DNA from 3 places in the Aminobacter sp. NyZ550 genome. Region 2 is predicted to be linked to each of the others. Evidence: predicted binding sites of a transcription regulator. Region 2 holds the regulator's gene; each other region holds the start of a gene.

Region 1 (3,272 bases), 1.6 Mb from region 2:
TACCGCCGGAACACAGCGGCCGGGTCACGGGGCCGTTGCGCAAATGCGATACGCTCGGAGCATAACGCACTGTAAGGCGAATTGCAGTTTACGTTTCGTTCACCATCGCCTACACCCCGACCTCCCAGAAGCCTGCCAGTGATTTGCGCCCCCGATGCAGAACAAATCCATCCGCTTTCGCGCCCGTTCGTTTGTCGCCTTCGCGCTTGTGCCCGAAGCGCCGCTGGACCAGTGGCTGCAGGATCTCGACCGCTGGATCGAGAATTCTCCCGGCTTTTTCAAGGGCCGGCCCGTCGTGCTCGACCTCAATGTGCTGAAGCCGCTGGCCGACGAAATCGGCGCCCTGGTGGCGCTGATAGCCGCGCGCGGAATCAGGACCTATGCGATCGAGGCCGACCATATCGATTCGCTCGGCGACGAGCTGCCGCCGAAGCTGGCCGGCGCCAGGAAGACGATGATCGAGGAAGAACAGGTCGACGCCGAAGCGCTGGCGAAGGCGGAGGAGGCGGCCAGGGCGCCGTCGTCGCCGTCCAACACGCTGATCGTCGAGCAGCCGGTGCGCTCCGGCCAGTCGATCGTGCACCCGCATGGCGACGTGATCGTCATGGGCTCGGCCAGCTTCGGCTCCGAAATCCTCGCCGGCGGCTCGATCCACGTCTATGGCACGCTGCGCGGCCGCGCCTTCGCCGGCGCCTGGGGCGACCGCAGCGCCCGCATCTTCTGCCGCCGCAATGAGGCCGAGCTTCTGGCCGTCGACGGCTGGTACCGTACCGCCGAGGACATGGAGCCGTCGATGCATGGCAAGGCGATCCAAGTCCATCTGGAAGACAATGCCATCCAGGTCGCGCCCCTCAACTGACAAACGGAGACAATAAAATGGGCAAGGTAGTGGTCGTCACATCTGGCAAGGGCGGCGTCGGCAAGACGACGTCGACGGCTGCCCTCGGCGCCGTGCTTGCCCAGTCCGGCAAGAAGGTGGTGCTGATCGACTTCGACGTCGGCCTGCGCAACCTCGACCTTGTGATGGGCGCCGAGCGCCGCGTCGTCTTCGACCTCGTCAACGTCACCCAGGGCCAGGCCAAACTGGCGCAGGCGCTGATCCGCGACAAGCGCGTCGAGTCGCTGTTCCTGCTGCCGGCTTCGCAGACGCGCGACAAGGACGCGCTGACCGAGGAGGGTGTCGCCGGTGTCATCAACGCGCTCAAGGACAAGTTCGACTACGTGCTGTGCGACAGCCCGGCCGGCATCGAGCGCGGCGCTCAGCTTGCCATGCGCTTCGCCGATGAGGCCGTCATCGTCACCAACCCGGAAGTCAGCTCGGTCCGCGATTCCGACCGCATCATCGGCCTGCTCGATTCCAAGACGCTGAAGGCCGAGAAGGGCGAGCGTGTTACCAAGCACGTGCTGGTGACCCGCTACGATGCCGGCCGTGCGGCGCGCGGCGAGATGCTGTCGATCGACGACGTGCTGGAAATCCTGTCGGTGCCGCTGCTCGGCATCATTCCGGAAAGCCAGGGCGTGTTGCGCGCCTCCAATGTCGGCTCGCCGGTGACGCTGAACGAGCCGACCAACGCGGCTGCCCGGGCCTATGCCGACGCTGCCAAGCGCCTCGAGGGCGAGGATGTGCCGATGGTCACGCCGGTCGAGAAGAAAGGTCTCCTTAACCGTCTTCTGGGAAGGAGAGTGGCATGAAACTACTCGACTTCTTCAAGCGTGGCGGCAGTGCACCGGTGGCGCGCGAGCGCCTGCAGGTGCTGCTCGCCTATGAACGCAACAACCGCAACCAGCCCGATCTCGTCGCGGTGCTGCGCGAGGAGATCATCGCGGTCATCGCCAAGCACGTCCAGGTCAACCAGGACGACGTCAAGATCACCATGGATCGCGGCGCCACCACCTCGACGCTGGAAATCGACATCCATATCCCCAACGCCGGCATCAAGGCCGCGGCGGCGATCTGAGCGAAGACGCAGGCTGGCTGGGCGATCCGCCGAGAGGCCGCCGGTGTGCAGGATGTCGTGCCTGCCACGCCGGCGATGGCCTGAGGTGTCGTGGCGGCAGCACCCGCATCGACGATCCCGATGGTGAGGGCAGCTTTTCAGGCTGCGGCTTCGTGAACTCGCAATCTCGTATCTCCTTGTTGTCATGCGGCGGTCGCTGAGGGGCGTTAGGGTAGGCGGACCTCGAACGATGGACCGCAACGATGCCCGCAGATGCTCTCTCGCCCGAACTGCTCGCTTATTCCAGTGGACGCAACACGACCCAGCCGCCGCATCTCGGCACGCGCTATCTGCGCGCTGGTGGCTTCCTGCCTGAGCCCGGCAACACCATCGTCTGCCATGTCTCGAAGGGCTCGCCGACGCTGGAAGGTCTGGTCGAGGCCCGCGAGAAATTCCTCGCCATGCCCGAGGCGAGGCACTTCGTCTTCACTCCCATCACCAGCCTGCACATGACACTGTTCCAGGGTATCATCGAGTACCGTCGCAAGCCGGGATTCTGGCCGGATGGCCTGGCGCTCGACGCGTCGATCGAGGAGTTGACCGAGATCATGGCCGCGCGGCTGGAGACGCTGCCGGTCTTGGAGCCGTTCCAGGTCGAGGTGACACATGCGCGGCCCTCCGGCCTTCTGGTTGACGGTGCCAGGGAGCGCGACCGCAGGGCAATGCGCCAATGGCGCGACGTGCTCGCCGACCTGCTCGGCTACCGCCATCCCGATCATGACGACTACCCGTTCCACATCACCTTCGCCTACGCCATCGACTGGCTCGACGACGACGCCTTGCCGCGCTGGCAGGAGATGCTGGGCGAAGTGGCCGGCGACATCAGGCGCAAGATGCCGATCCTCGAACTCGACCCGCCGGCGTTCTGCTCGTTCGAGGACATGAACCACTTCTGCGAGTTGCTGGTGCTTGGCGGCCTTGGGCGGAAATTGCGGAGGTGGGAGGCACTCGGCAGCTGAATGAATGGATCGCGGCGAGCGTCGCGATGCCGGTGACGACCTGTACGCTGCTGGTCTCGAAGAAGAATGGCAGCGACTGCGCCAGCCTAGCGCCCTGCCGGCTGGAACAGCTCGACGAGATTGCTCGAGGGGTCGACGAGCAGGATCTGCGCGCCGCCGGGTCCCTTGACCATGTTGTTGCGGAACTGCGCGCCCTCGGCCTTCAGTCGCGCCACCTCGGCCGTGAGATCGTCGACGATCAGGTGGATGCGGTTCCAGCCGCCGGCGCGCGGTTGGGCGCCGTCGGACATTGGCCGGGCGGCCGAGCTGGTCGGTC
Region 2 (3,272 bases):
TCATCGTGCACTACGGCGAGAAGCAGGCGTTGTTCGGCGTCGATCTAAATATCCGGGAGCACCAGGTGACGGCGCTGATCGGCCCGTCGGGCTGCGGCAAGTCGACCTTCCTGCGCTGTCTCAACCGCATGAACGACACCATCGACAGCGCTCGCGTCGGCGGCAAGATCACGCTCGACAATGAAGACATCTACGATCCCAAGATCGATGTCGTCGAACTGCGTGCCCGCGTCGGCATGGTGTTCCAGAAGCCGAACCCGTTCCCGAAGTCGATCTACGAGAATGTCGCTTACGGCCCGAAGATTCATGGCTTGACGCGCAGCAAGGCCGAGCTCGACGCGGTTGTCGAGTCCAGCTTGAAGAAGGCGGCACTTTGGAACGAGGTCAAGGATCGTCTGACTGAGTCCGGCACCGGCCTGTCGGGCGGGCAGCAGCAGCGCCTGTGCATCGCGCGCGCCATCGCCGTTTCGCCCGAGGTGATCCTGATGGACGAGCCGTGTTCGGCGCTCGACCCTATCGCCACCGCCAAGGTCGAGGAGCTGATCGACGAACTGCGCGAGAACTACACGATCGTCATCGTCACGCACTCGATGCAGCAGGCGGCGCGCGTGTCGCAGCGCACGGCGATGTTCCACCTCGGCTATCTCGTCGAGGAAGGCCCGACCGACAAGATGTTCACCAACCCCGACGACAAGCGGACGCAGGACTACATCACCGGCCGCTTCGGCTGAGTGGGTTTCGTCGCGGCACACGATACGAGGAAGAAATCATGGGCGAACATACAGTCCGGTCCTTCGACGAAGAACTTCAGCACGTCGACCAGCTCATCCGCGACATGGGCGATCTTTCCGGCGCAATGGTGGCCGGCGCCATCCGCGCGCTTCTCACGTCCGACCAGGCACTGGCGCAAAACGTCGTTGCCGACGATACGATCATGGACGCCAAGCAGCGCGATCTCGACAATTCGGCGATCACGCTGATCGCCAAGCGCCAGCCGATGGCGCAGGATTTGCGCGCCGTGGTCGGTGCCATCCGCATGGCGGGTGACCTCGAGCGCATCGGCGACCTCGCCAAGAACATTGCCAAGCGGGTCGGCGCCGTCGGCCAGTCGCCGACCCCGCGCAATCTCTCGCATTCGATCGATGCGATGGCGCAGCTGGTGCTTGGCCAGGTTCGCGGCGTCGTCGATCTCTATGTCGCGCGTCAGGCCGAGGGCCTGAAGGATCTGCGCGCCGACGACCAGAAGATCGACATCCAGTACACCGCCGTGTTCCGCGAACTCCTGACCTACATGATGGAAGATCCGCGCAACATCACGGCCTGCACGCATCTGCTGTTCTGCGCCAAGAACCTCGAGCGCATCGGCGACCATGTCACCAACATCGCCGAGAACGCCTATTTCGTCGTGACGGGTACGCAGCTGCCGCTGAACCGGCCCAAGGTCGACGAGACCACGACGACGGTTCCGGCCTGAGCATTTCCGCAACCGCATGCGTTTGGCGCGGGGGCGCTGCATAGGTTAAATCAGCGCATGGTCCAGAAGCGGCCATGCGCAAGGACAAGGTATAGCCAATGATCGCTCCCAAGGTCATGGTCGTCGAAGACGAAGAGCCGCTGGGCGTGCTGCTTCGCTACAATCTCGAATCCGAAGGCTATCAGGTCGAGGTCGTCACGCGTGGCGACGAGGCCGAGATCCGGCTCCAGGAAAACGTGCCCGACCTGCTGGTGCTCGACTGGATGGTGCCGGCGCTGTCGGGTATCGAACTGTGCCGCCGGCTCAGGATGCGTCCCGACACCGAACGCCTGCCGATCATCATGCTGACGGCGCGGGGCGAGGAAAGCGACAGGGTGCGTGGCCTTTCGACCGGTGCCGACGATTATCTGGTCAAGCCGTTCTCGACGCCGGAATTCATGGCGCGCGTCAAGGCGCTGCTGCGCCGGGCCAAACCCGAGGTGTTGTCCTCGGTGCTCAAGGTCGGCGACATCATGCTCGACCGCGAGTCGCACCGCGTCTACCGCAAGAAGAGCGAGATCAAGCTCGGGCCGACCGAATTCCGCTTGCTCGAATTCATGATGCGGCACCCGGGCCGCGTGTTCTCGCGCAGCCAGTTGCTCGACAATGTCTGGGGCGAGACGATCTATATCGATGAGCGCACCGTTGACGTGCATGTCGGGCGCCTGCGCAAGGCGGTCAACAACGGCCGCATGCCTGACGTGATCCGGACCATCCGCGGTGCCGGCTACGCCATCCGCGAGGACTGAGCCGCTTCGGGCTCTTTTCCGCTCAGCTAGGCGACGTCGGCACCGGCACGGCGTGGAGCCGTGCCTGCGGCAATGATCTCCTGATCAACGGCAAGCAGCGCGCGCATCATCGCGCCCTCGCGTTTGAGTGGAACCTCGTTGGGTTCGGTGTCGAAGGAGATCGCCTTCGAGTGCAGCCCGCCCGCCGTCTTGGCGATGGCCGCGCGCACATGTGGCTCCATGATGTCGAAGGCGGTTGCGCCGACGCCGACGAAGGCGAGGGGGGCGGGGTCGAACAGCGCAAACATCGAGCCGAGACCAAAGCCGATGGCTTCGCCGGCCTTGCGGAAGGCCTCGCGTTCGGGGCCATCATGGTCACGTGCCGCATCGGCCACGGCCCTGATGTCGTCGTCGGACAGGTCGGCCAGCGGCTCGGCATTTTCGTCGCCAACCCTTGCGTTGCGCCAGATGGCGTAGTTGCCGGCATAGGCCTCGATGCAGCCGCGGCGGCCGCAGCGACAAAGCGCGCCGTCCGGGCGATGGATCATGTGGCCGAACTCGGCACCCGACGACTGCGTGCCGGTGAACAGCTCGCCCTTGATGACGAGGCCCATGCCGATGCCGTGCGAGAGCAGGATGGCGATGAAGTCGTCGCGATAACGCATCGGATCTCGCCAGCGGAGGGCCTCGGCGATCATGTTGCAGTCGTTCTCGACCGAAACAGGTACGCCGAACTCCTGCTCCAGCCGGTCGGCGAAGGGGATGTCGTCGTAGCGGGTGATCGGAGACCACAACAGCTTGCGCGAGGCGGCGTCGGTGATGCCCTGGACGGCGATGGCGATGCGTAGAACGGCGCCGCCCGAAGTGCCGGCCCTGTCGATCAGGCGCCGGACCATTCCGACGCATTCGTCGACCAGCGCCTCGGCAGGCATCTGCTGCGTGACAAGCCGCCGGGTCTCTTCGGTCACGGTGTTGCCGGCATAGTCGATGATGGCGGCGGACAGGCTGTTGAGCGAGAGCACGACCGCAAC
Region 3 (3,272 bases), 120 kb from region 2:
GCGCGGTCTATGGCGCGCGCGTCGGCATCTCGACGCCCGAAATCGCGCTGATGATGAGCCTCGTGGTCGTCGCCGGTGCCGCACTGCAGATCCCGATCGGCAAGGTCTCCGATCGCACCGACCGCCGCTATGTGCTGATCGGCGCCTCGCTCGCTTCGGCGGTCGCCGCCGTGCTGATCTTCCTGGTGGCGCCGCGCTCAGGCGCCTTCGTCATCGCCATGACCGCCTGCTACGGCGCCTTTGCCTACACGCTTTATTCGCTGGCGGTGGCACATGCCAACGACCACGCCAAGCCTGAGGATTTCGTCAAGGTTTCGGGCGGGCTGCTGCTGCTCTACGGCTTCGGCACCATGGTCGGGCCGCTGCTTGGCGCCGGCCTGATGGATTACATGCGGCCGGAAGCGCTTTTCCTCGCGACAGCTGCCGCGCATTTCATGCTCGCCGGCTACACCGCGCTGCGCATCAAGCGGCGTGCGCCGGTGCCGATCGAGGATCGCGAGGCCTTCAAGACTCAGCCGGCCGACCGCAGCGCGACGCCGGAATCGCTGCGCCTCGACCCCAGGCACGAGGACGCCGCCTGACAGCAAGGTGGTGCGACGAGACGCCAGTACGGCGATTGCGACCGGTAGTTGAGATTTCGCCGATGTTGCGGCACAAATGAGCCATGACAACTGACGCGCCCTTCCTCGCCATATCGGATGCCAACCGGCGCCATCTGCTGGAAGAATTGCGGCGTGGCCCCAAGACCGTCAGCGAACTTGCCGCCGGCCTGCCGGTTTCACGCCCGGCGGTGTCACAACACCTCAAGGTCCTGCTCGACGCCGGCCTTGTCAGCGCCCGCGCCGAAGGCACGCGCCGGGTCTATGCGGTCAGCGTTGCCGGCTTCCGCAAGCTCAACATCTGGCTGGACCAGTTCTGGGACGCCTGAGGCTTTGTCCGGTGCCGCCTCGGAGGCGGTCATGCCCAGGAGGATGGATGCGCCAGTCCTATGCCGGACAATAACACGACGTGCCAATGATGTGGCTGATCACGGCAATCGCCTGGCGGCAGCGCCGGCTCAACCACCGATACGCACGAGCATCCCGCTGCGGATGCGCTGTTCCGGTCATGCGATGATTTGGCTGATAAAGATCACCCTGATCCGGCGGCGATGTTGCTTCGCCGCCGGCTGTCGGGCCCTTGCCGAAAATCAGGGCCTTGCTGGAGACCTCGTGCCTGAGCCTAGTGCTGTGACTGAGCCTAGTGCTGCGTCGGGTCACCTTTCAGCTTTTCAATCTCGTCCTTGAGAGCCAGCTTGCGACGCTTCAGCGCTACGATTTGCAGGTCGTCCATGGATGGATGATTCATTGCTTCGCCGAGCTGGCGCTCGACGTCACCATGTTTGCGCTGGAGTTCTTCAAGATGGGAAGCAAGAGACATGATTGGTTCTCCCTTTCATGGTTTCCTCGATGCTCCGGGCACAGCCCTGCCCACCGCAGACAGTGCTCTGTGACGGAACCATGACAGTCTGCCATCCCCCGTCGGCGATGTCGAATAAAGTGTGGTAGCATTTCCTGACAGCGTGAAATGTGATAAGGGCTTCGCGCCGGTGACAAGGAGTCGCCGACCCCGCCTTAGGAGCGCCCCGGGTGCGCCAGTGAGTTTGCAGACGGTAGACATGTCGGAACAGGAACAAGCCGAGATTCGTCTCGAGTTTGCACGCTTGAAGCAGGACCATGCGGATTTTGATGCCGCAATCAACGCGATGATCGCGATGGGCTGCGATACGTTGCAGATCCAGCGGATGAAGAAGAAGAAGCTGGTCCTCAAGGACAAGATCAGCCAGATCGAAGACCGCATCATCCCCGACATCATCGCCTGAGAAACCGCCATTTTCGGACGGCCTTTGGTTGCGATGGCCATGCATTTCGGTTAAGCGCAGGCTTATCAAGCAGGGGTGCCGCGCGTGAGCAAAGACAGGGTCGACGTCGCCATCATCATGGGGAGCCAGTCCGACTGGGCGACCATGCGCCATGCCGCCGAATTGCTCGACGTGCTTGGCATCGCCTTTGAGGCACGCATCGTCTCGGCCCACCGCACACCCGACCGTCTTTACGACTTCGCCAAGGGCGCCAAGGCAGCAGGCTTCCGCGTCATCATCGCCGGCGCCGGCGGTGCGGCCCATCTTCCCGGCATGACTGCAGCCATGACCTCTCTGCCGGTGTTCGGCGTGCCGGTCGAATCGAAGGCCTTGTCGGGCCAGGATTCGCTGCTTTCCATCGTCCAGATGCCGGCCGGCATCCCCGTCGGCACGCTTGCCATCGGCAAGGCCGGTGCCGCCAACGCGGCACTGCTTGCCGCGGCCGTGCTTGCCCTGTCCGACGACGCGCTCGCCGCAAGGCTCGACGAATGGCGCGCTGCCCAGACCGCACGGGTCGCCGAACAGCCGACGGACGACGCGTGAGCGCGCCCCTTCCCCTCGGCGCCACCATCGGCATCATCGGCGGCGGCCAGCTCGGCCGCATGCTGGCCATGGCAGCGGCTCGCCTCGGCTACCGGACGATCGTTCTGGAGCCCCAGGCCGACTGCCCGGCAGCCCAGGTCGGCAATCGCCAGATCGTCGCCGCCTATGACGACCCCGCCGCTCTCGACGAACTGGCGCGCGCAAGTGCTGTCGTCACCTATGAATTCGAAAACGTGCCGGTCGTCGCTGCCGAACGGCTGGGCCGCACGATCGCCGTCCACCCGCCAGCACGCGCCCTCGAGGTTGCCCAGGACCGGCTCGTCGAAAAGACATTCCTGAACGGGATCGGGATATCCACAGCCGGCTTCCGGCCTGTGGACAACGATGCCGAGCTGGCGGAGGCGCTGAAGGCCTTCGATGGCAGCGGCGTGCTGAAGACCTGCCGCATGGGTTATGACGGCAAGGGCCAGATGGTCTTCCGCAACATGACGACAGGCGGCTTCGACGGCGCCTGCGCCTCGCTCGGCAATGTGCCGCTGGTGCTCGAATCCTTCGTTGCCTTCGAGCGCGAAATCTCGATCATCGCGGCGCGCGGCACCGATGGCAGCATCGCCGTCTTCGACCCGGCCGAGAACGTGCACCGCAACGGCATTCTGGCGACCTCGACGCTGCCGGCCACGATCGGCAGCGAAACAGCCATGGCAGCACGTGACGCGGCACGCAAGATCCTCACGGCACTCGATTATGTCGGCGTCATCGGCGTCGAGTTCTTTGTCCTTGCCGACGGCTCGCTATTGGTCAACGAGATGGCGCCGCGGGTACACAATTC

Evidence for each region. Region 2 encodes PhoB, which activates phosphate uptake and scavenging genes when phosphate is short. Its sites were predicted from a motif close to TGTCATNNANCTGTCAT; they were not measured.
Region 1: a site for PhoB is predicted at 2,139-2,155, ahead of N7E70_RS15100 (DUF1868 domain-containing protein). Genes of this name have one in related genera too.
Region 3: a site for PhoB is predicted at 1,489-1,505, ahead of N7E70_RS06730 (YdcH family protein). Genes of this name have one in related genera too.

The regions. Positions count from the first base shown of each region.
Region 1 is NZ_CP114190.1:3,063,996-3,067,267, forward strand. Features, by position in the region: gene minC (septum site-determining protein MinC) at 155-859, shown strand; gene minD (septum site-determining protein MinD) at 877-1,692, shown strand; gene minE (cell division topological specificity factor MinE) at 1,689-1,958, shown strand; gene N7E70_RS15100 (DUF1868 domain-containing protein) at 2,201-2,956, shown strand; gene N7E70_RS15105 (VOC family protein) at 3,043-3,272, opposite strand, start outside.
Region 2 is NZ_CP114190.1:1,473,245-1,476,516, forward strand. Features, by position in the region: gene pstB (phosphate ABC transporter ATP-binding protein PstB) at 1-731, shown strand, start outside; gene phoU (phosphate signaling complex protein PhoU) at 770-1,474, shown strand; gene phoB (phosphate regulon transcriptional regulator PhoB) at 1,573-2,262, shown strand; gene N7E70_RS07360 (ROK family protein) at 2,289-3,272, opposite strand, start outside.
Region 3 is NZ_CP114190.1:1,355,532-1,358,803, reverse strand. Features, by position in the region: gene N7E70_RS06740 (MFS transporter) at 1-581, shown strand, start outside; gene N7E70_RS06735 (ArsR/SmtB family transcription factor) at 665-928, shown strand; gene N7E70_RS06730 (YdcH family protein) at 1,240-1,419, opposite strand; gene N7E70_RS06725 (YdcH family protein) at 1,658-1,861, shown strand; gene purE (5-(carboxyamino)imidazole ribonucleotide mutase) at 1,979-2,443, shown strand; gene N7E70_RS06715 (5-(carboxyamino)imidazole ribonucleotide synthase) at 2,503-3,272, shown strand, end outside.